2 regions of the Microbacterium sp. Beta genome follow, and region 1 is predicted to be linked to the other one. Evidence: predicted binding sites of a transcription regulator. Region 1 holds the regulator's gene; the other holds the start of a gene.
The links. Region 1 encodes LexA, which represses DNA repair genes until DNA is damaged. Its sites were predicted from a motif close to TCGAACANNTGTTCGA; they were not measured.
Positions count from the first base shown of each region.

Region 2: FFS56_RS09240 (HNH endonuclease signature motif containing protein) is a predicted target of LexA. The motif match lies at 1,499-1,514, and genes of this name have one in related genera.

Region 1 covers NZ_SCOG01000025.1:35,705-47,501, reverse strand. Annotated here, with positions in the region: gene FFS56_RS17540 (MFS transporter) at 1-403, opposite strand, end outside; gene prfB (peptide chain release factor 2) at 525-1,634, shown strand; gene FFS56_RS17530 (DUF2510 domain-containing protein) at 1,687-2,781, opposite strand; gene FFS56_RS17525 (DUF2510 domain-containing protein) at 2,980-4,041, opposite strand; gene ftsE (cell division ATP-binding protein FtsE) at 4,226-5,374, shown strand; gene ftsX (permease-like cell division protein FtsX) at 5,371-6,285, shown strand; gene smpB (SsrA-binding protein SmpB) at 6,349-6,825, shown strand; gene FFS56_RS17505 (prolyl oligopeptidase family serine peptidase) at 6,847-8,727, opposite strand; gene lexA (transcriptional repressor LexA) at 8,855-9,541, opposite strand; gene FFS56_RS17495 (LysM peptidoglycan-binding domain-containing protein) at 9,832-10,200, shown strand; gene FFS56_RS17490 (histidinol-phosphate transaminase) at 10,282-11,367, shown strand; gene hisB (imidazoleglycerol-phosphate dehydratase HisB) at 11,364-11,797, shown strand, end outside.
Region 2 covers NZ_SCOG01000007.1:78,786-90,582, forward strand. Annotated here, with positions in the region: gene FFS56_RS09240 (HNH endonuclease signature motif containing protein) at 1-1,488, opposite strand, end outside; gene FFS56_RS09245 (hypothetical protein) at 1,622-2,071, shown strand; gene FFS56_RS20670 (ATP-binding cassette domain-containing protein) at 2,175-4,316, opposite strand; gene FFS56_RS09255 (enoyl-CoA hydratase/isomerase family protein) at 4,430-5,491, shown strand; gene FFS56_RS09260 (ABC transporter ATP-binding protein) at 5,745-7,472, shown strand; gene FFS56_RS09265 (ABC transporter ATP-binding protein) at 7,469-9,730, shown strand; gene FFS56_RS09270 (D-alanyl-D-alanine carboxypeptidase) at 9,810-11,486, opposite strand; TPP riboswitch at 11,568-11,677, shown strand; gene FFS56_RS09275 (ECF transporter S component) at 11,670-11,797, shown strand, end outside.

The sequences.
Region 1 (11,797 bases):
AGATGCCGAGGCGGAAGCTCCCGCCGAGCAGCGAGAGCGACCGCGCGCGGAAGGCGACAGGAACCCGCGTGGTCATGAACGCGTGCCGGGCGAGGCCGAAGGCCGCCGCGCAGATGCCCAGCAGGAACACCGAAGCCGCCAGCACACCGAGCGATGGCGCGAACACCATTCCGATGCCGGCGACGATCGAGATCACCCCGGCGATCACCATGGTGTAGCGCTCGCCGATCCTGCCGACCGCCCATCCGGCGGGGAGGTTCCCGCACAGCTGGCCGATGACGAGGCAGGAGGCGACGAGGGCGGCGAACGCCACGTCCGCTCCCATGGAGACGGCGAGCACCGGGATGAGCGGGATCACCGCACCCTCGCCGAGCGAGAACAGGATGGTCGGCAGATACACCATCGGTCCGAACTGCCGAAGGACCGTCGATGCGCTGCTCACGACTTCACGCTACTCCCGTTGCCCGGAGCTCCCGGACGATGGCGTCCCCGTGCGGGCAGGCGGCACGTTAGGCTGAGGTGTCATGCTCGAACTAGATCTCTCCGCCGAAATCCAGGCGCTCAGGCACACCTTCGGCGACATCAGCGAGGTCGTCGATGTCTCCCGTCTCCGCGACGACATCGCGCGTCTCAGCGAGGAGGCCGGCGCTCCCGACCTCTGGGACGACACCGAGAACGCGCAGAAGGTGACCAGCGCCCTCAGCCACCGCCAGTCGGAGCTCGCCCGCATCACCGGCATCGCCCAGCGTCTCGACGACCTGGAAGTGCTGGTCGGTCTCGCGAACGAGATGGGCGACGAGGACTCAGCGCAGGAGGCCCGCACGGAGCTCGCTGCGCTGACCGATCTGATCAACCAGCTCGAGGTGCAGACGCTCCTCGACGGCGAATACGACGAGCGCTCCGCGATCATCACGATCCGCTCCGGGGCCGGCGGCGACGACGCCACGGACTTCGCCGAGATGCTGATGCGCATGTACCTGCGCTGGGCCGAGCGGCACAAGTACCCCGTCAAGGTCATGGACACGTCTTACGCGGAGGGCGCCGGCATCAAGTCGGCGACCTTCGAGATCGACGCTCCCTACGCCTTCGGCACCATCTCGGTCGAGGCCGGAACGCATCGTCTCGCCCGCATCAGTCCGTTCGGCTCCGCCGACAAGCGGCAGACGTCGTTCGCCGCCGTCGAGGTCATCCCGCTGATGGAAGAGGCCACAGAGGTCGACATCCCGGAGAGCGACATCCGCGTCGACGTGTTCCGCTCCTCCGGCCCGGGTGGGCAGTCGGTCAACACGACCGACTCCGCCGTGCGCCTAACGCACCTCCCGACCGGCATCGTCGTGTCGATGCAGAACGAGAAGTCGCAGATCCAGAACCGTGCCGCCGCCATGCGCGTGCTGCAGACGCGACTCCTGCTGCTGCAGAAGGAGCAGGAGGCTGCGAAGAAGAAGGAACTCGCGGGCAACATCACCGCGAGCTGGGGCGATCAGATGCGCTCGTACTTCCTCTACGGCCAGCAGCTGGTCAAGGACCTCCGCACCGGCCAGGAATCCGGCAATCCGGCTGCGGTCTTCGACGGCGACCTCGACGACTTCATTTCGGCGGGTATCCGCTGGCGCAAGCGCAAGACCGAGGACTGAGTCCACGAAGAAGGCCCCGGAGCGATCCGGGGCCTTCTTCGTATCGTTGTGGTCAGCGACCGGAGTCCCGCAGGGTGCCGGTCACATCGTCATAGCTGAAGAGGATGCACTGCACGGTGCGGTCCCCCTCCCGGATCCACGTGCCCTTCGTCGGCTGGTAGTTGTAGAAGTCGAGCTCCGAGGCCTCGTACGAGGTGCCGACGTACGCCTGGAACGCCTCGTAGCAGCCGTTCCACGAGGTCTCGGTGAGGGCGTCGTCGCCCGGGAACTCACCGTCTTCCACGTCGTAGATGAAGAAGACCTCGTCGGTGTGCGGCTGCTCGCAGGGCACGACGGGCAGCTCGAAGACGAGCTCGTCCTCGTCGTACACGACCAGGGGCAGACAGTCACCGACCTCGAGATCGGCGAAGTTCGTCATCTCGGCGCCCTCGATCGCGGACGGGTCCGGACGTTCCGTGGACGTGCCTCCATCCGTCGGCCGTTCGCTCGGGATCGCGGACGAAGCACCGTCCGACGATGTCGCGGCGAGCAGCAGCAGCGACACGGCAGCCGCGAGCACGGCTCCGATCACAGCGAGGGCGAGACCGGTGATGCCCGGCCACTTCCGCCCGCGCAGGAACAGGGAGACGAGCGACATCACGAACCCGACGGCGAGGAGTGCCCACCCGGCGATCGCGATCACGGGGATGCACGCGCAGACGACGCCGATGACCACGGCTGCCAGGCCGATGATGCCCACGACAGGGACGCCGGGGCGGGCTTGCGGGGTGGAAGGCGTGGGCCACGAGGCTGCCGGATACCCGCCGTATGGAGCGGAGATCGCACCGTTCGAGGGCACCGTCCCGGCGGGGGAGGCAGGCATCTGGTGCGCGAGCGTGTACGGCGGGGCGAAGGGCGCGGGTTCGAGGTCGGCCACGGTCCCGAGGGGCTGACCCGTGGCGGCGGTCGTCGGGACCCCGGGGTCCGTCGCCGCTGCGGGAGCCGTCGGGTCAGCAGCGACGTGCGCGTCCTCGGCAGTCGAGGTCGTGACCTCCGATTCCGTGACGGCAGCGGGGTGCCCGGTGACGACATGCTCCGTCCAGCTCAGCCCATCCCACCACCGTCGGTTCCCGGAGCCGTCGTCGTACCAGCCGGCAGGTGTTGTCATCAGGCGTTCCCGTGCGTCTTTCTCGGTCGGCGATTGCGTGGTGAGGTCGTCCTCGCGACGCCGGCCGTTCTGCGAGGGGCGGCCGTCAAAGATGACGGTAGCGCCGGGGACGCCCCTGTGTCGAATACCGGTTCGATCACACGAAGAAGGCCTCGAGAGCATTGCCCTCGAGGCCTTCTTGAATTGAGCTGACGTCGCTCAGGGAACGAGGCAGGCCGTGATCGCCTCGGTATCGCTGAGCACCTCGGCGACACCGTACAGAGCGTCCGTGTCGGTGAGATTGCCGTCGCTGTCCGCGATCGTGCGCAACGTCGCGTTGTCGAGATCCGAGGCCACGAGCAGATCGGCGAGGCAGGACACCTGGGGCTCCGTGTACCCCTCAGCGCCCGACGAGGCGAGGATGGCGGTCAGTCCCTGCGCCACTTCCGGCGAGGTCGGACGCACACCGGCGTCGGGCCCCTCGCTCTCCGGCGGTGCCGATGCCTCGATCGAGGGGGAGGAGGTGGGCAGCTTGTCGATCTCCTCGCTCACGCCCTGTGCGAAGGCGAAGAGGTAGACGAACGACATGATGATCCCGATGATGGTGCCGACGACCGCGAGGACGAGGCCCGCGATGCCCGGCCACTTCTTGCCCTTCAGGAAGAGCGAGATCAGCGAGACGACGAAGGCGGCCGCGAGCAGCACGAAGCCGATGAATCCGACGACCGGGATGAAGACCAGGATCGTGCCGAGCGCAGCGACACCGAGACCGACGAGCCCCAGGACCGAGAGCTTCTTCGGCTCCTCGGAGACCGGCTGCCCGTAGGGGGCGGCGGCGGGGTAGCCCGTCGTGGTGCCGGGGTAGGCGGGTGCGACGCCGGGGTAGGCGTCCGTGGACTGTCCGGGGGCGGCTGCCGGGTATGCGGGAGGGGCCGCCGGCGCGGAGTAGGCGCCGAGGTCGTCGCCGAGCGGGGTCGTCGCGGCGGTCGCACCCGCAGCATCGACATCGCCCTGGTCCGCGGGGGCCGACGAGCCGTGCTCCTCGGGAATGATCACCGTCTCCTCGGACGGACGGATCACCGTGTCTTCGATCGCCGTGTCTCCGATCACCGTCTCCTCGATGACCGTGTCCTCGATCGGCGTGGTCTCGGAGACTTTCGGCTCCTCAGAGGCCGACCCCGCATCCGTCGCCTCAGGGGCGAAGTGTTCCGTCCACTGCTGGCCGTCCCACCAGCGCTGCCGTCCGGATCCGTCGTCGTACCAACCTGCAGGTGTCGTCATGGCTCCCCCTCGAAAGAACTCGGCGACCGCTTCGTGCGGTCGGCATCTTCATGTATAGCAGTGGCAGGTGACGCGGCGGTGGCGTGTGCATGGGGAGCAATCCCCATCCGGGCGGAGGGCGGACGTGCCTGTGCGGGGTGTCGCTCGCCGTCAGGGGAGAGCCCGCGCTTAGGCTCGTAGCGCCATGATTCGGTTCGAGAACGTCACGAAACGCTACCGCGGGACGTCGAAGCCCGCCCTCTCCGGTGTCGACTTCGAAGTGCAGCGCGGGGAGTTCGTCTTCCTCGTCGGGGCCTCGGGTTCCGGCAAGTCGTCCTGCCTGCGCCTCATCCTGCGCGAGGACGTCCCCACCTCGGGACGGGTCGCCGTGCTCGGGAGGGACCTGCGAGCCCTCGCGAACCGCAAGGTGCCGTACTTCCGCCGCCATATCGGGTCGGTGTTCCAGGACTTCCGGCTCCTCCCGTCGAAGACCGTCCATCAGAACGTCGCGTTCACGCTCCAGGTGACCGGTGCCTCCCGCGGCTTCATCCAACAGGCGGTGCCTGAGGCTCTCGCTCTGGTGGGCCTCGACGGTAAGCAGAAGCGGATGCCCCACGAACTGTCGGGCGGTGAGCAGCAGCGCGTCGCCATCGCGCGCGCTCTCGTCAATCGGCCCCAGGTTCTGCTCGCCGATGAGCCGACCGGAAACCTCGACCCTGCGACCTCGGTCGACATCATGCAGCTGCTCGCCCGCATCAACGCGGGGGGCACCACGGTGCTGATGGCCACCCACGAGGCCGGTTTCGTCGATCAGATGCAGCGCCGCGTGATCGAGCTGCGCGACGGCGAGATGGTCCGCGATGAGGTGCATGGCGGATACGGCGACACGTCCAACATCCCGCGCCTCGTGCCAGAGGAAGTGCGTGGTGCGGCAGCCGCTGCCGCACTGACCGCCGTCCAGGAGGTGCAGCGCCAGACCGCCGATCTCTCGGTGGTGCGTGCCGCACTCGCAGAAGAGCTCGCCAGTCAGCGTCAGGCTGCGGCAGCAGTCGATCGCGACGGGGAGACGGTGGTTCCGCCCGCCCCGCGCACGGTCGAAGCGCCGGAGCCGCAGCCCGCGGTGCAGGAGGGCGCAGCTGCGAACGTCGTCGAGCCCCCCGCCGTGGTCGAGCCTCCCGCTGCCGTCGAACCTCCCGCGGTGGTCGAGCCGCCTTCGGCCGTCGAACCCGCTCCGGCGGCACGCCCGCGAACGCATCCGATCGTCCTGCCGACGGTCGACGTCGCCGAACTCGGTGTCGCGGATCGCCTCGGTCTCTCCGACGAGGACGACGAGGAAGTGGGCCCGACCTCATGAGAATCGGACTCATCCTGACCGAAGCCCTCGTCGGACTCCGGCGGAACATCTCGATGGTGATCTCCGTCGTGCTGGTCACCTTCGTCTCCCTGACCTTCGTGGGCGCCGCGATCCTCATGCAGGGGCAGATCGGCGTCATGCGCGGCTACTGGGCCGAGCGCGCCCAGGTGGCTGTGTACATGTGCTCGGCCGTGTCGGAATCCGAGACGTGTCTCGACGGTGCGGCGAGCGAGGAGCAGGTCGCAGCCGTGCGTGCGCAGCTCGAGGGCGACGCGCTCAAACCGCTCATCAGCTCGATGACCTTCGACACCAAGGAAGAGACCTACGCCAAACTCGTCGACCAGCTCGGCGCGGACCAGGCGAGCGTGCTCACTCCCGACCAGGCCTTCGAAGTGTTCTTCGTGACCATGAAGGATCCCGGCCAGTCCCAGGTGCTCGCCGAAGCCTTCAGCGGACAAGCTGGGGTCGAGCAGGTGAAGGATCAGCTGCAGTACCTGGAGCCCCTGTTCTCCGCTTTGACCGTCGCGACCTACATCGCGGTCGGGATCGCCGTGCTCATGCTCATCGCCGCGACTCTCCTGATCGGCACGACGATCCGCCTGTCCGCGTATGCGAGGCGCAAGGAGATCGGCATCATGCGCCTCGTCGGAGCTTCCAACCGCTTCATCCAGACCCCGTTCGTGCTGGAGGGCGTGTTCGCGGCCTTCCTGGGGTCGGCTCTGGCCAGCGCCGCGGTCGTCGCCGGCGTGCACTTCGGCGTCAACGGCTATCTGCGGGGAAGGGTGCCGTTCATCACGACGTGGGTCACGATGCAGGACGCGGCACTGGTCGTCCCGGTGCTGATCGGCATCGGAGTGATCCTCGCCGCCCTGTCCGCGGGCTTCGCGATCCGACGCTGGCTGCGCACCTGATAGCCTGAAAGGCTGCGCGGTCGGATCGATCGATCGGGCTCATCACGGCAACAGGAGAGCATCATGCCCAGGGAACGCGGAGAGAAGGTCGTCGCGACCAATCGTCGCGCACGTCACGACTACGCCATCGAGAAGTCGTACGAGGCGGGGATGGTGCTCACCGGCACCGAGGTCAAGTCGCTGCGTCAGGGACGAGCCAACCTCAGCGACGGCTACGCGTTCGTCAAGGGGAACGAGGTCTTCCTCGACTCGGTGCACATCCCGGAGTACTCGCAGGGGCATTGGACGAACCATTCGGCCAAGCGCATCCGCAAGCTGCTGCTGCACCGTGAGGAGATCGCGAAGATCGCCCACGCCGTCTCGGCAGGGGGATACACCCTCATCCCGCTGAAGCTGTACTTCTCCGACGGTCGCGCCAAGGTCGAGATCGCCCTCGCCAAAGGTAAGCGCGAGTACGACAAGCGACAGACCCTGCGTGAGCGTCAGGACACCCGCGAAGCCGACCGCGCCATGCGTCTGCGCAACCGCGTGGGGGAGTGACCCTCGCGGGGGAAGCCGCCCTCACAGACGCGGCTCGAAGCCGAACACACGGCCGAGGAACGTCAGCTCGCGCTCGAGGGCGTCGACGATCGTGTCGGCGCTGCGGAATCCGTGCCCCTCGGCGGGGTACAGCACATACTCGTGGTCGACTCCGCGTGCCGCGAGCGCGTTTCGGATCGCCTCGGACTGCGAGGGCGGAACCACGCGATCCTCGCCGCCCTGCAGCAGCAGCACGGGCGCGTCGATCCGGTCGGCGTGCGTGAGCGGTGAACGCTCCACGTACAGGTGCTCGTGCTCGGGGAGGGGACCGACCAGACCGTCGATGTACGAGGCCTCGAAATCGTGGGTCTCCGCGACGAGCATGCGCAGATCGGCGACCCCGTAGCGGCTGATCCCGGCAGCGAAGGCTCCGCCCCGCACCAGCGCCGACAGCACGGTCCAGCCGCCGGCCGACCCGCCGCGGATCGCGATCCGGTCGGGGTCGGCCAGGCCCGCGTCCGCCAGACCGCGGGCCGCGGCGATCACGTCGTCGACATCGACGATGCCCCACTGGCCGTCGAGACGTTCACGGTACGAGCGGCCGTACCCCGTGGATCCTCCGTAGTTCACGTCGAGCACGCCGATGCCGCGGCTCGTGTAGAACGCGATCGCCTCGGACGCCGCCCCGGTGACGTGCGCCGTCGGCCCTCCGTGCACGAGGACGATGTAGGGCGGGAGCTCGTGATCGGGAGCCGTCGCGTGCGGGTTCGCCGGCGGGTACGCGAACGCGTGCACCTCTCCGTGCGGGCCCTGGATCTCGATCGGCATCGCAGCGGGCATCCACTGCGGATCGACCGGTTCGCCGCCGCGCACCGCCACGGTGGCACCCGATACGACGTCGACGCACCACAGCCCGGCGTTCGCACGCGAACCGTTGCCGGAGAGGAGCACGCGGGTGCCGTCGACATCGTCGACGCTCACATGGCCGTCTCCGGGGAACGAGATGACGTCGACGCGGTCGTCGGCAGCATCATCGGTATCGATCACCACGACCTCGTCGCGCCCGTTCGTCCGGACGGCGACGACGCGGCCGTCGTCGAGCAGCTGATACCAGCGGTTGCCGAGGACCCAGAGTCCATAGCCCGTGTCGGCGTCCGAGGGTGAGACCTGCCGTGCGGTGCCGACCGGGACCACACCGTCCAGGGAGATGCGCTGCAGGGCCCAGCGCCCACCCGGATCATCGGCGAAGAGCAGCTCCGAGTCGCTCAGCCACTCCGGCTGCAGCGCCGCCCGTGAGGGGATCGTGCGCGGAGTGTCCTCACCGACCTCGGCGACCTGCACGTGCGCGTCCTCCCACGGCATGCGGCCCCTGTCCCACGCGACCCACGCGGCGCGGGTGCCGTCGGGGGAGAGCGCGGGGTGGGCGAAGAAACCATCGCCCTGCACGATCACCGTGATCGCGGACGCATCCTCGGCTGCGGAGCCGTCGAGCGGGATCTCGACGATCGCTCGGAGATGCGGCGTGCGGGAGAGGTCTTCGCGCACGGCCAGCAGTCGACCGGACTGCACACGCAGGCCGCCGTGGGAGGGCCCGGGAGGGGTGAGAGCAACGGGCTCGCCTCCCACGCTCAGACGATGAACCCGCTGGTCGTTCGCGTCGACGAAGTAGAGCGTGCCGTGCTCGTCCGCCGTCCACGCACCCCCGCCGTACTCGTGCACACGTGAGCGTGCGCTCCAGGGGGAGGGGAGGATCTCGGCTCCGGAGGAGCTCCGCACCGTCACGCGGCCCTTCTGGGCCGGCACCGACTCGCCCCACCAGATCTCCGAGCCGACGAAACGGGCGCCGTCGATGCGCGGTGAAGACGCGGCGACCGAGGCGGCGGAGAACGGGGATGACCAAGAACCGTAAGGGGACGACGACATGTCTCGAGCCTATGCGGCGTCGCACCGCGTGTGCGGCCACGCCGTGGGCCCGACCACTGTGGAAGCGCGCGAAGGGAAGACGGTCACCGACACGACCAGGCCCGGTCTGCGCTGACCGGATCGAGGGTCAGACGGCGCGGAGCACCGCCACGACCTTGCCGAGGACGACGGACTCGTCGCCGAGGATGGGTTCGAATGCCGAGTTGCGGGGGAGGAGCCAGGTGTGGCCGTCCCGGCGGCGCAGCACCTTGACCGTCGCCTCGCCATCGAGCATCGCCGCGACGATCTCGCCGTTCTCCGCGCTGTTCTGGGAGCGGACCACGACCCAGTCGCCGTCGCAAATGGCGGCGTCGATCATCGACTCGCCGGAGACCTTGAGCATGAACAGGTCGCCCTTGCCCACCAACTGGCGGGGGAGCGGGAAGATCTCCTCGACCTGCTGATCCGCGGTGATCGGCACGCCGGCGGCGATCCGTCCCACCAGGGGGACGAGCGCGGCGTCGCCTACGGGAGTCGCGACGTCGGCCGGGTTCTCGGTGCTGGCGCCCGGCAGATCGATGAGCACCTCCATCGCCCTGGTCTTCCCCGGGTCGCGGCGCAGGTAGCCACTCAGCTCGAGCTGTCCGAGTTGATGGGTGACGCTGGAGAGGGACTTGAGACCGACGGCGTCTCCGATCTCGCGCATGCTCGGCGGATAGCCGTGGTTCGCGATCGAGTTCTGGATGACCTCGAGGATCGCCATCTGCTTCGGGCTGAGGCTCTTCCGGCGGCGCGTGCGCGGTGCCTCCGACTCGGCGGCAGAGTTCTCGCTCATGGTGCTCCTTCAGTGCGTGATCCGACGTCCCTCTTCGAATGTCGGAGGCCCGTGGTGGGGTGTCCTTATCGAAACCGTATCCGAGAATCGGGCCGATCTGGAAGATCTGTTCGAGCGTGTCGGCCTCTTTCCCCGATGTGGTTTCGAAGAATACTTGACAGATGTTCGAACTCGAAGATATCTTCGGTACGTAGCTTCGCATTCCCGGCTCCCGGCCGAGTCGTGAATGCGAACGCTACGCCAACTTCCCCGGCAGCCTCACCGCTCCGGGACAGGCTAAGGAGCACCACATGAGCAGCATCGGCTTCAGCACCGCAGCAGTCATCTCGGCATCGCCCCGTCCTTCGACGAGACTCCGGCTGACGACGCGTGGTCGCGCTGTACTGCTCGCCCTGGCGTCGGTGCCCCTCGCCGCCGGCATCGCGTTCGCGGCGCTCAGCGGCGGCAGCGCGGTCGCGTCGGGTGCCGACACCGCACCCGTCGGCGTCGAGACCGTCACCGTCATGCCCGGTGACACGCTCTGGTCCATCGCCACCGGCGTCGCGCCCGACGCCGACCCGCGCGATGTGATCGGCGACATCAGCCGGATGAACCTGTTGCGCGGTGGGGAGCTGCAGATCGGGCAGACTCTGGCGATCCCGGCTCAGTACGCGCGCTGATCCGGCGGAGGGCTCAGACGAGGAGTTTCTGGGGCGGCGACTTTGCGTCATCAACCTCAAGCGCCGCCTAGCATGGGAAGGGTGACCCTCTCCCTCAACGATCTCCCGCTACGTGACGATCTCCGCGGATTGAAGCCATACGGTGCTCCACAGGCGCCGCTTCCCATCGCGCTCAACGTGAATGAGAACACGCATCCGATCCCCGATGCGGTGGCGAGCGACATCCTCGATGACATCGCCGTCGCGATCCGTGATGTCAACCGCTACCCGGATCGTGAGTTCACCACGCTTCGCGAGTCTTTCGCGGAGTACCTGGGCCACGGTCTCGTCCCCGAGCAGATCTGGGCGGGCAACGGGTCCAATGAGGTGCTCCAGCACATCCTGCAGGCCTTCGGAGGCCCTGGTCGCACGGCTTTCGGGTTCGCGCCGACCTATTCGATGTACCCGCTCATCGCGCAGGGCACCGGTGCGCGGTGGATCGCCGGCACGCGTCAGCCCGACTACACCATCACTCCGGAGGAGGCGGCCGAGCAGGTGCGGGCCGCCGAGCCGGACGTGGTCATCCTGTGCTCTCCCAACAACCCCACCGGCACGCCGCTCGGACTCGACGTCATCGAAGCGGTGTACGAGGCTGCCAGGGGCATAGTGATCGTCGACGAGGCCTACCAGGAGTTCGCGCCGCATGACGCGGTCTCCGCACTGACGCTGCTCGAGGGGCGGCCGCGTCTGGCCGTCTCGCGCACGATGAGCAAGGCCTTCGCGTTCGCCGGGGCCCGTGTCGGGTATCTCGCGGCCGACCCGGCGTTCATCGACGCGCTGCGGCTGGTGCGTCTGCCGTACCACCTGAGCGCACTCACCCAGGCGGCGGCCATCGCGGCGCTGCGCAATGCCGACGTCATGCTCGGCATGGTCGAGGAGATCGTCGAGCAGCGCGACCGCATCACGGCGACTCTCGAGGCGCTGGGTTACCAGCCGCACGAATCCTGGTCGAACTTCGTGCTGTTCGGTGGAGTCTCCGACCCGAAGGCCATCTGGCAGCAGCTGTACGACCAGGGGGTGCTGGTACGCGATGTCGGCATCCCAGGACACCTGAGGGTGAGCGCGGGCACCGAGGCCGAGACCACCGCGTTCCTCGATGCTCTGGCCTCGATAGGATCGGCTTCATGAGCACTTCCGCACCGACCCCGCGCACCGCGAGCCGTGTGCGCCGCACGTCGGAGTCCACCGTCGAGCTCGAGCTGAACCTCGACGGGACCGGCGCGAGCCACATCGACACCTCGGTGCCCTTCTTCGACCACATGCTCACGGCGTTCGCGAAGCACTCGCTGACCGACCTCACCGTGCGCGCCTCCGGTGACACCCACATCGACGCACACCACACCGTGGAAGACGTCTCGATCGTGCTCGGACAGGCGATCCTCGAAGCCCTCGGCGACAAGTCCGGCATCTCCCGGTACGGAGACGCCCTCGTCCCCCTCGACGAGGCGCTCGCGCAGGCCGTGGTCGACATCTCGGGCCGCCCGTACCTCGTGCACACGGGGGAGCCCGAGGGGTTCGAGCACCACCTGATCGGCGGACACTTCACAGGGTCGCTCGT
Region 2 (11,797 bases), on a different contig from region 1:
GACGCGGCGCGGTGATGCGTCGGTGTAGCACCGGCCGAGCGGGCTGGTCCACTCGATGTCGCCGCCGGGGGTCTGTCTCGCGCGCCATCGGTGCTTCTCGGCGATGTCGGGATGCTTCAGCGCGTGGTGCCCGACGCAGAAGTGGCTCAGGTTGTCGATCGACGTCGCTCCGCCCTTCGCATGGTCGTGATTGTGGTCGATCTGACACCGGTGGACGGGTGTGCGGCACCCGGGGAATCGACAGTGCTGGTCTCTGGCCTGGAGGTGCCGCCGCATCGCCGCCGTCGGGGCGTAGGCGGCTGTGGCCGTCACGATGCCGGCGCGGTCGAGGAAGAGGCGGGACCAGCCGCCGTTGCGTCCGGCGAGGTCGCGGGCGATGTCGGGGTGCAGTGCACCGATGCCGTCGAGCTCGGCAGGCCGTTCGTCGATTCCGGCCAGCGTCTCGGCAGCGATCGTGACCTGGATGCGGGCGTGGATGCCCTCCAGACCTGTGCCCGCCGCGGCAGAGGGATCCGTGGTCAGGAGCAGGTCGCTGAGCAGGTCGGTGCGGACCGCATCGATGCCTCGCTCATCGGTCGGGGCGGATGGGACACCGAGTGACGGATCCGTCGTGAAGGTGTCTCCGTCGCCGAAGATGACGTGGGCGTCGACGCGTGCGTCGCCGGTGTCCGGTCCGCAGGGGGGCTCGCTGTCGTACGGGTGGCTGTTGAGCACAGGGTCTTCGCGACGGGAGTCGTCGGCTCGCAGCTCCTGCAGAAAGACCCGATCGGCGCCTGAGTCGAGGTCGTCCGAGGACAGCGCCGGTGTGTCATCGCCCGAAGAGGGATGGTCGCCTCGCGTGGCGATGACGTGCTGTGCGAGCCGGGTCAGTCGGTCGAGGATCGCGTGGGCGAGATGCTCCGGCAGCACGACCTGCAGCAGCGCGAGGCCGTCGTCGAGCGACCGCAGCGTGACTGACCGCTCCCCGTATGCCCGCCGATGGCGCTCGACCACGGTCTCGCAGGCGAGGGACGACGCGACGCGGCGCACCATCGCGCGGGTGCGTGCGGGAGAATCCTGCTCCGCGACGACGAGTGCGGCAGTGTCGTACAGGGTGAGCGCCTCGGTGGCGGCTCGACCATCGCGAACGGCCTGCCGCACGATGGCGCCCTCGCGCACGATCTCTCGAACGTGTGCCGCACTGATCGCGCCGCGTCGGAACGCGTCTCTGACGACCGGGTGCTCGGCCTCGAGGAAGAGGGCGTCTGTGAAGGCGTACTCGATGCTGCCCTTCGACACGCGACCGGCCGCCGAGTACTCGGCGATCATCGAGCGGTGGATCGCCTCGCGGTGCTGCGGCTGCTCGTGGACATCTTCTTCCTGCAGCCGCAGACGATCGGCGAGCAGCGCAGACGCTTCTGCCTCGAGTATCGCGATGCGTCGGCGCTTCTCCACCCACGCGTCGAGCAGCGTCTCGCGCTGATCGACGTCGTTTGTGGAGGGAGCCATGAGTCGAGTATAGTACATATGTTCGAATAGCGGAAGGGGATGTGGATGACTGGTGCTGATCGACAAGGGATCGTTGCGTTCCTGTGAGCAACTTCCAGACAACTGGCAGGGCCACGCTGGCAGACTGGGGGACATGGTGACGTTGCTGCTGGACCAGACGCAACTGGAGGTCGTGCTCTCGCCGATCGAACGTGCCGCCACCTTCCACCGTGACAACCTCCGGATCGCGCGCGACACCATCGCCAAGGTGCAGCTGACCGAAGATGCCTGGACCTGGCTCCGTGGCGTGCCGAACCCCGGCACGCACATCCCCGGCGTCCTCGCTGCCGGCAGCTGGAAGGCCGCGGGCAGCCTCGACTTCGTGCTGATCCGTCGCCGTCGTCCGAGCGTCGTGATCGATCTCGAGGGCGACGAGCAGTACCGCCGCCTGATCCTCACCACGAGCCACGGGCTCGCGCTCACGCAGGCTCTGCGACTCGACGTGTCGGATGAGCCCGCCAACGTCGAGGAGATCGTGGCGACCGCGCCTGTGCCGGTCTCGAAGGGACGCCGTCGTCCGGTCATCCGTCCTCGGCCTGCCTGACGCGAGGCGGCTCAGGCTTATGAATCCACGGTCGACCCGCCTCTGAATGCGGAACGCCCTCCGGGCCGAGAGGCCGGAGGACGTTCGTCGTCAGCCGAGTCGCTCAGTTGCGACCGTGTTCGTCGTGACCGTGCTCGTCGTGACGGTGTTCGTCGTGACGGTGTTCGTCGTGACGGTGTTCGTCGTGACGGTGCCCGTCGTCAGGCTCGCTCTGCTCGCCGGCATCGGCGTCGGCGGTTCCGGACTGCTCGGTGCCGTGTTCGTCAGCGCCGAACCCGTCGGGCAGGGACTCCTCGGTGGGCGACTCCTCGGTTGGGGACTCCTCCGTGGGGGCCTCCACCGTGGGGGACTCCTCAGCGCCCGGCTCCTCGGCTTCGGATGCGGCGGTGTCGCCCTCCTCTCCGGAATCCGTCGATGCGGCCAGCGGCACCGTGTCGATGACACCGGTGGATGCGACGGTCCAGTGCGCGCCCTCGTCGGAGACGCCGCCCTCGCCGTGCTGCTCCTCGGCCGTCTGGTTCTCGGCGCTCAGCGGGTAATCCCTGGGTTCGTCCTCGTAGTAGGCGCGCGCAGCCGCCGCGAGCATGGAGCTCACCGCCGCGGAGCGCGGATCCTCGTCGTCGGCGGTGACAGCAGCGACATCGTAGGAGGAGTCGGAGTCGGAGTCGGAGTCGGAGTCGGATTCGTCAGAGGTGGACGCGAGAGTGTTGTCCTCCGTTGGGCCTGCGCCGAGCTGGTCGTCGGACTCGTCGGTGTGCGTCGATTCGGGTGCGTCGTGAAGATCGGCGAAGACCTCGACACCGCTGTGGTGCTCGTCTCCGCTCGCTGGATCCGCTGCCTGATCGCCTGCTGCATCGGCCGGTGCGGCGGAGCCGAACAGGATCTCATCGAACGATCGTTCCGGAGACTCCTCGAAGGGTGCCTGCTCGGCCTGCGCATGCTCCGCGTCGAGTTCGGCGGCAGGAGCTTCGTCCGTCGAAGCCGAGGCGTCGGACGAAGGCACGTCCGATTCGTCCGACGTGTGCTCGGAGCGGTCGCCCGTGTCCACGGATGCGGCGAGGTCGTCGACAGGGGCCTCGCCCGCAGGGGCGGCTGCGGCCTCAGCCGCCCAGGCGGCAGCGGCCGCCACCGGGATCGCGACCACGGAGTCGGCCGGAGCCGGCCCGGCCACGGAGGTCTCCGCCGCGGTGGCCTCCGCTGCGGTGTCTTCGGAAGCGGTGTCTTCGGAAGCGATGTCTTCGGAAGCGATGTCTTCGGAAGCGATGTCCTCCGCCGCGGTGACCTCCGCTGCGGTGTCTTCGGGGGCCGTCGCAGCGAGCTGCGGTGGCGTCGCCGAGACGCTCGGGGCGAACCGGCCACCGCGCATCAGGTCGATGAAGACGTCTTCGAGTGTCGGCCCTCGCTGGACGAGGGTGCTCAGGGCGATGCCCGCGTCGGCGGCGACCGCTCCCACCGTGCCGGCGTCTCCGCCGCGCACCGTGAGGCCCGAACGCAGCACCTCGATGTCGAAGCCGGCCTCCTGCAGTGCGGTCGTCAGCGCGCTGCGGTCCGCGGCGTCCACGATGACGGATCCGCCCTTGGGGTCGGCGAGCGTCTCGATCCCGCTGGAGAGCACGAGCGTGCCCTTCGAGAGCACGAGCACGTTGTCGGCGACCTGCTCGACTTCGCTGAGGACGTGCGACGACACGAGGACCGTGCGCCCTTCGTCCGCGAGGCGACGCATCAGGAGTCGCATCCAGCGGATCCCCTCGGGGTCGAGCCCGTTGGCCGGTTCGTCGAACACGAGCGCGCCGGGATCGCCCAGCAGGGCGTGGGCGACGCTGAGCCGCTGACGCATGCCGAGGGAGAAGCCCCCGATGCGGGAGCCGCCTTCACCCTCGAGGCCGACCAGGGAGAGCACTTCGCCGACGCGGGCCAGGGGGATGCCGTTCGCCTTGGCAGCGATGGTCAGCTGACGCTCGGCGGTGCGTCGAGGGCGGTAGACCGTCTCCTCGAGCACGGATCCGATGGTGCGCAACGGCTGCCGCAGCTCGGCGTAGGCCGTACCGCCGATGGTCGCCGTGCCTGAGGTGGCGCGCACCTGGCCGAGGAGGATCCGCAGCGTGGTGGTCTTGCCGGCACCGTTCGGGCCGAGGAAGGCGGTCACGGCACCGGGCTCCACGCGCGCGGAGAAGTCCGAGACGGCGGTCACCTCATTGAAGCGCTTCGTCACGTGCGTGAACTCGAGCACCTGTCCTTCAGGCATCCGTGACCTCTCGTCGCATTTGAACAGTTCCTCCCTATCCTGCCGGAAAAGCCTGTCGGATCCCGCATTTCGCGCGGAATACAGCCCTTCCCGGAAGGGGTAGCCTGGCGAGCGTGACCGAATCCCACGCTGCAGACCGCATCCTCGTCCGCACCGAAGGCGCGCTCGGACGACTCACCCTCAACCGTCCGGAGGCGATCAACGCGCTCGACGTCGACATGATCGAGAGCCTCACCGCGGTCCTGAACGCCTGGCGTGACGACACCGACGTGCAGATCGTGCTGCTCGACGGGGCAGGCGAGCGCGGCATGTGCGCGGGAGGAGACGTGCGCGCTCTGCATGGGCAGATCGTCGCGGGTCAGGCTGACCAGACGGCGGAGTTCTTCCGTGCGGAGTACGCCTTGAACGCCATGATCGCCGAGTATCCCAAGCCCGTGGTGGCATTGGCCGACGGCATCACGATGGGTGGTGGCATCGGGCTGGCCGGCCACGCCGCGATCCGCATCGTCACGGAACGCTCCAAGCTCGCCATGCCGGAGACCCGTATCGGATTCACTCCCGACGTCGGGGGAACCTGGCTGCTCGGCCGCGCTCCTGGGCGCCTGGGCGAGTACTTCGGTCTCACCGGATCCACCATGAGCGGCGCTGATGCCGTCTACCTCGGCTTCGCGGATCACTTCGTGCCATCCGACCGTCTGGACGCATTGCGCGAGGCCCTCGCCTTCCGTGCCGACCCGACCGGTCCCAGCGAGATCGTGCTGCTGTTCGACGAGACCCCGGAGCCCTCGCAGCTCCCGCACGCGCGCGCGTGGATCGATGAGGCCTTCTCCGCCCCCACCGTGAGCGAGATCGTCGAACGATTGAAGGCTCAGGGGACGACGGAGGCGGCGGCGACCGCTGACCTGCTCGAAGACCTCGCGCCCACCGGGCTCACCGTGACGCTCGACGCCGTCCGCGAGGCGCGCGACCTGCCGGGGCTCCGCGCGGCGCTGGAGGGCGAGTACCGTCGCGTGATGTGGTTCGTGAACGAGCATCCCGACCTCGTCGAGGGCATCAGAGCGCAGATCGTCGACAAGGACCGCGATCCGAAGTGGAACCCGCCCACGCTCGCCGAGCTCGCGCCCGACGCCGGCGCCCCCGCGCGCGACTACGTCCCGCAGCCCACGTTGTTCTGAGCCCTCGGGGTCAGAAAGGGCCCTCGGGGTCAGGGCGGGTCGCGGTTCCGCAGTGCGCTGCAATCAGCCGCACTTGTTCGCCCGCGTGCAGAAACCGCAGATCGGGGCGGGAAGCGGTTCGCTGTGAGCGAAGGTCCACCATGAGGGGGATACGAATGTCCGCGGATCGTGGCACTCTGTCTTGTGGCCGATTGTCGGTCGGCATCCGTCTGCCGAGAAATCCGCCGTTTCATCCTTCCTAGAAAGTCCGCCTGTGCTGGGAAAAATCCTCCTCCGTTATCTCTCCCGATACCGATGGCTGTTGCTCGCCGTGCTGGTGTTCCAGCTCGCGAGCGTGGCAGCCACCCTCTACCTCCCGCGCCTGAACGCCGACATCATCGACAAGGGCGTCGCCCGGGGCGACACCGGCTACATCTGGAGCACCGGTCTGTTCATGCTCGCGGTCTCGCTGGGGCAGATCATCGCCTCGGTCACCGCGACCTACTTCGCCGCGCGTGCAGCGATGGGTGCCGGGCGCGACATCCGCGCCGACGTCTTCGGCAAGGTCAGCGGCTTCTCCGAGCGTGAGGTGTCGCAGTTCGGTGCCGGTTCGCTCATCACCCGCAACACGAACGATGTGCAGCAGGTGCAGATGCTGGCCATGATGGGCGCGACCATGCTCGTCACGGCACCGCTGCTCGCGATCGGCGGCATCTTCTTCGCGGTCCAGACCAACGTCGGACTCAGCTGGCTGATCGCCGTCTCGGTGCCGCTGCTGCTCATCCTGGCTGCCCTCGTCATCGGCCGCATGGTGCCGCTGTTCCGCAGTTACCAGGGCAAGCTCGACAACGTCAACCGCATCATGCGCGAGCAGCTCACGGGCGTCCGCGTGGTGCGTGCCTTCGTGCGCGAGCGCATCGAGGAGGAGCGCTTCCGCGGGGCGAACACCGACATCATGGTCGTGGGCCGCAAGGTCGGCTCGCTCTTCGTGCTGCTGTTCCCGCTGTTCATGCTCATCCTCAACGTCACGGTCGTCTCGGTCATCTGGTTCGGCGGCATCGAGGTGAACAACGGCACGGTGCAGGTCGGCACGCTGTTCGCCTTCATGCAGTACATCGGTCAGATCATGGGCGGCGTCATCATGGCGAGCTTCATGGCGATGATGATCCCGCGCGCCGCAGTCTCGGCCGAGCGCATCGGCGAGGTGCTCGACTCCGAGTCCACCCTCGTGCGTCCGGAGAACGGCGTCACCGAGTTCCCGGTCCCCGGATCCGTGGCGCTCGACGACGTCGAGTTCACCTACCCCGGAGCCGACTCGCCGGTTCTCACCGGGATCAGCTTCGCCGCGCAGCCGGGCGAGACGGTCGCGATCGTCGGCTCGACCGGTTCGGGAAAGACGACGCTGATCTCCCTCATCCCTCGTCTCTTCGACGTCTCGGGCGGATCCGTGCACGTCGGGGGCACCGATGTGCGCGAGGCCGACGTCGAGTCGCTCTGGGACAGCATCGGCCTGGTGCCGCAGCGTCCGTTCCTCTTCACCGGCACCGTCGCGTCCAACCTGCGCTACGGCCGTGAAGAGGCCACCGACGAAGAGCTGTGGCACGCGCTCGACATCGCACAGGGTCGTGACTTCGTGGAGGAGATGCCGGACGGTCTCGACTCCCGCATCGCCCAGGGCGGCACGAATGTCTCCGGCGGTCAGCGTCAGCGGCTCGCGATCGCCCGCGCGATCGTGCACCAGCCGAAGATCCTCGTCTTCGACGACTCGTTCTCCGCCCTCGACCTGACGACAGACGCGCGGCTCCGCCAAGCGCTGTGGCGGGAACTCCCGCACGTCACGAAGATCGTGGTCGCCCAGCGCATCTCCACCATCACGGACGCCGACCGCATCGTCGTGCTCGACGGCGGCACCATGGTGGGCGTCGGCACGCACGAGGAGCTGCTCGAGACGAGCGACACCTACCGAGAGATCGTCGAATCGCAGCTGGGGGTGGACGCATGAGCGCGCAGAACGACGACCAGCGCAAGGCCAAGCGGGGCCGCGGCAAGGCGGCTTCGTCCGTCGCCGAGGTCGAGCTGACCGCCGAGGAGAAGTACGAGGCCGAGCTCGCCGAGCAGGCGCGTCAGAACTCCGGCGACTGGGACAGCGTCGCACCGGGCAAGGCCGACAACTTCGGCCCCAGCTTCGCGCGCATGATCGGGCTGCTGAAGCCCTCGGCCATCTGGTTCGTCTTCGTGTCGATCCTCGGCGCGATCGGCGTGGTCCTGACTGTCGCAGCGCCCAAGGTGCTCGCCGAGGCGACCAACCTCGTCTACAAGGGCTTCATCTCCATCCAGCTCGGTCAGCCCACCGACGGCTTCCCCGGCTTCCCCGCCGGCACGTCGCAGGACGTGGTGGTCGACGCGCTGCGGGCAGGCGGACAGGACGACTTCGCGAACCAGGTCGGCGCGCTGGGAGACTTCACGGTCGGCCAGGGCATCGACTTCGACGCGCTGCGGCTCGTCATCGCCGCCGTGCTCGGCATCTACGTGGCCGCCGCCTTCCTCACCTGGATCCAGGGTTACGTCATCAACGTGATCATGGTGCGCACCATGTGGCGACTGCGCGAATCGGTCGAGGCGAAGATCAACCGCCTGCCCCTGGCGTACTTCGACAAGGTGCAGCGCGGCGAGCTGATCTCGCGCGTCACGAACGACATCGACAACATCACGCAGACGATGCAGCAGTCGCTCTCGGGCGCACTCACCTCGGTGCTCACCGTGATCGGCGTGCTCGTGATGATGTTCTCGATCTCATGGCAGCTCGCCCTCGTGGCCCTCATCACGCTGCCTCTCATGGGCGTGATCTTCGGCATCATCGGACCGCGGTCGCAGAAGGCCTTCGGCACGCAGTGGCGCAAGGTCGGCCGGCTCAACGCCCGTGTCGAGGAGGCGTTCTCTGGCCACGCGCTGGTGAAGGTCTTCGGTCGCGAGAAGGACGCACTGGACAAGTTCCAGGACGAGAACGAAGAGCTGTTCCAGGCGAGCTTCAAGGCGCAGTTCCTCTCCGGCATCATCATGCCGGCGATGATGTTCGTCGGGAACCTCAGCTACGTGGGCATCGCGGTGCTCGGTGGTCTGATGGTCGCCAACGGTCAGCTCCGCCTCGGTGACGTGCAGGCGTTCATCCAGTACTCGCAGCAGTTCACGCAGCCGCTGTCCGAGCTGGGCGGAATGGCCGCTGTCGTGCAGTCCGGCACCGCCTCCGCCGAGCGTGTGTTCGAACTGCTCGACGCCGAGGAGCAGGAGGCCGACGACGCCGATGCTCCCGAGCTCGTGGAGGGCAAGGGCGTCATCGAGTTCGAGAACGTCGCGTTCTCGTACACGCCGGATCGTCCGCTCATCCGTGATCTGTCGTTCCGGGTGGAGCCGGGTCAGACCGTCGCGATCGTCGGTCCGACCGGTGCGGGCAAGACGACGCTGGTCAACCTGATCATGCGCTTCTACGAGCTCAGCGGTGGACGGATCATGCTCGACGGGCAGGACATCGCCGAGGTGACCCGCGACGAGCTGCGTTCGCGCACCGGCATGGTGCTCCAGGACCCGTGGCTGTTCGCCGGCAGCATCCGCGAGAACATCCGCTACGGTCGCTCGACCGCGACCGATGAAGAGGTCCTCGCCGCAGCCAGGGCCACCTACGTCGACCGCTTCGTGCACGCCCTCCCCGAGGGATACGACACGGTGCTCGACGAGGATGCAGCGAACGTGTCGGCCGGTGAGCGTCAGCTCATCACCATCGCGCGGGCGTTCGTCGCACAGCCGTCGATCCTCATCCTCGATGAGGCCACGTCGGCGGTCGACACCCGCACCGAACTGCTGCTGCAGCACGCGATGGCCGCGCTCCGAGAGGGGCGCACGTCGTTCGTGATCGCGCACCGACTGTCGACCATCCGCGATGCCGACCTCATCCTGGTGATGGAGCACGGCGACATCGTGGAGAAGGGTACGCACGACGAGCTCATCGCCGCGCAGGGCGCCTATTGGCGTCTGTACCAGTCGCAGTTCGAGCAGGCCGCGACCGACATCGACGCCGAAGACGCGCTCACGGGAACGACGCCGGTCGTCGTCACCGGCGAAGCGGGCGACACCGATGCTGCGCGCGCGGAGGCTGCAGCCGCTGTGGCCGGCGCGTCCGTCGGCGCACAGGTGCCGGCAGCCGAGACGGCCGCGGCGCAGGCCCTGCTGGAAGACGGCGCTGACGGCTCCGATCACCGCTCCTGACCTACGGCATCAACGCACGACGCCCCACCGCCGCTCACGCGGGGTGGGGCGTCGTCGTAGGCGATCGCCGGGGAGTGCGTCAGGGCTGGTCGGCTCTGATCCCGAGCAGCTCGAGCGGGTGGGTCAGACGCCACCAGGGACTCGGCCCCTCGACATCCGCGGCCAGCACCAGCGGAGTCGTCGTGGTGTTGACCGGTCCTGCCGTGGTCAGCGTGCCCACCGTGTCACCCTGTTCGCGTTCTTCGCCGAGGTCGAAGGCGGTCGCGGCGGTCGCGGTCGCGCTGTTCCAGAGCACCACATCGGCGTCGGATTCGGTGATGACGTCGACCTGCTCGCCCCACGGAGTCGTGACGCTGCCGACCACGGTGTCCTTCGCGACGGCCGGCGCCTGCGCCTCCAGTGCGGATTCCGCCTCGGCGAACAGGGAACGCGTGAGAGCGAGTCGCTCGTCGTCTCCGGCTTGATTCAGCGCCGCGGCGAACAGGTGCACCGTGGTGTCACCGATCACGAGGTCCTTCGCGGTGAGAAGGTTCCAGCCGACCAGGGTGCCGGTCTTGATGCCGACGACACCGGGATCGTCGAGCATGCCGTTCGTGTTCACGACGGTGCCCGCACCCGGGAGGTCGACGGACTTGGTGCCGACGATCTCGGCGAAGACCGGGTTCTGCATCGCACGCTCGCCGAGCGCCACCAGGGCCTCGGGCGTGGCCACGTTGCGCTCGTCGAAGCCGGAGGGGGTCACCACGGTGATTCCGGTCAGGCCACGTTCGCGCAACCACACCTCTGCAGCCCTCGCGAACTCGCGCTCGGAGCCCCAGATCTCGGTCGCGAGCCGATCGATGTAGTTGTTCGCGGAACCCATGAGCGTCCCCTGCAACAGCTGGTACTCCGTGAGCACTCCGCCGATGGGCACGTCGAGGGCGGATTGGTCACTGCGCCGGTAGTCCCAGTACTTCACGCTGTCGGCGCGGGTGAACGAGAACTCGGGTCCTTGCTCCCCGACAGCGAGCGGCATGCGGTCGAGCACCATCAGACTGCTGACGACCTTGGTGATGCTCGCGATGCTCACGGCGTCGGGCACCGAAGCCGCCGTCGTCATGCCCGCGATGCCGACGGCACCCGCACCCTCGGTCGGCCAGGTCACGGCGGCGGCAGCGGCGGGAGTCGTCGCGAACTCGACCGACTGCACCGTCGGCGGCACCTCGTGGAGGGGCCAGAGCAGTGTGGTGCCGGCGTAGACGGCGACGAGACCGGCGAGCGTGGCCAGCGGGACCAGGACACCCGGGCGGGCGATGGCGGGGCGAAGACGCGCACCGCGCAGCAGACCGCTCGATCGCTCGGCCTCCGAGGTGTCGTCGAGAGTGGCCGTGGCGGTGTGCTCGGCGACGGTCGCGGCGTCCACCCAGGTGAGAGCGGTGGCCGTCGTGGTGTCGTCGGCCCACTGGGGCGCGGCTGTCTCCGACGCGGTGAGTTCGCCGGAAGGATCCGGGACCGTGCGGTCGCGAGGGATGAACGGCGGCTTCGTCAGCGCGGGGGTGGCCGGTTCCGGGGCGCTCACGGCCTCCGGTGGAACGACGGGCTCCGGGTCTACGACGGGCTCCGGGTCTACGACCGTCCCCGGAGCATCCGCTCCAGGCGACGTCTGCTCGGCCGTCAGCACCGATCCGCCTGTCGCGGTGTCGGCGGTGTCGGCGGGGGCAGGGCCGTCGTCGCCGACGACGCCCGTCGCCTCGTCGGCGGGATCTGATGCGGTCACTCGTTTACGGTACCCAATCCCGCGCGTGTTCCGCGGCGCCGGGCCCTGTCGCCACGGGGGTGTCGCCGACGGTAAGATCGTCAGCACAACCACGGGAGTCCGGCGAGCCGGGCTGAGAGGGAGCGAATCGCGCTTCGACCGTCGAACCTGATCTGGGTCATGCCAGCGCAGGGAGGAGTTCAGATGAGTACGCCCACGTCCGCATCCACGCAGCAGGCATCCGCCGCCGCACAGGATCCGCACCGCACATCGATCTGGCGCTGGCGCGTCGTCGACATCGTCGTTGCCGCCGTCCTCGGCGTCGCGATCGG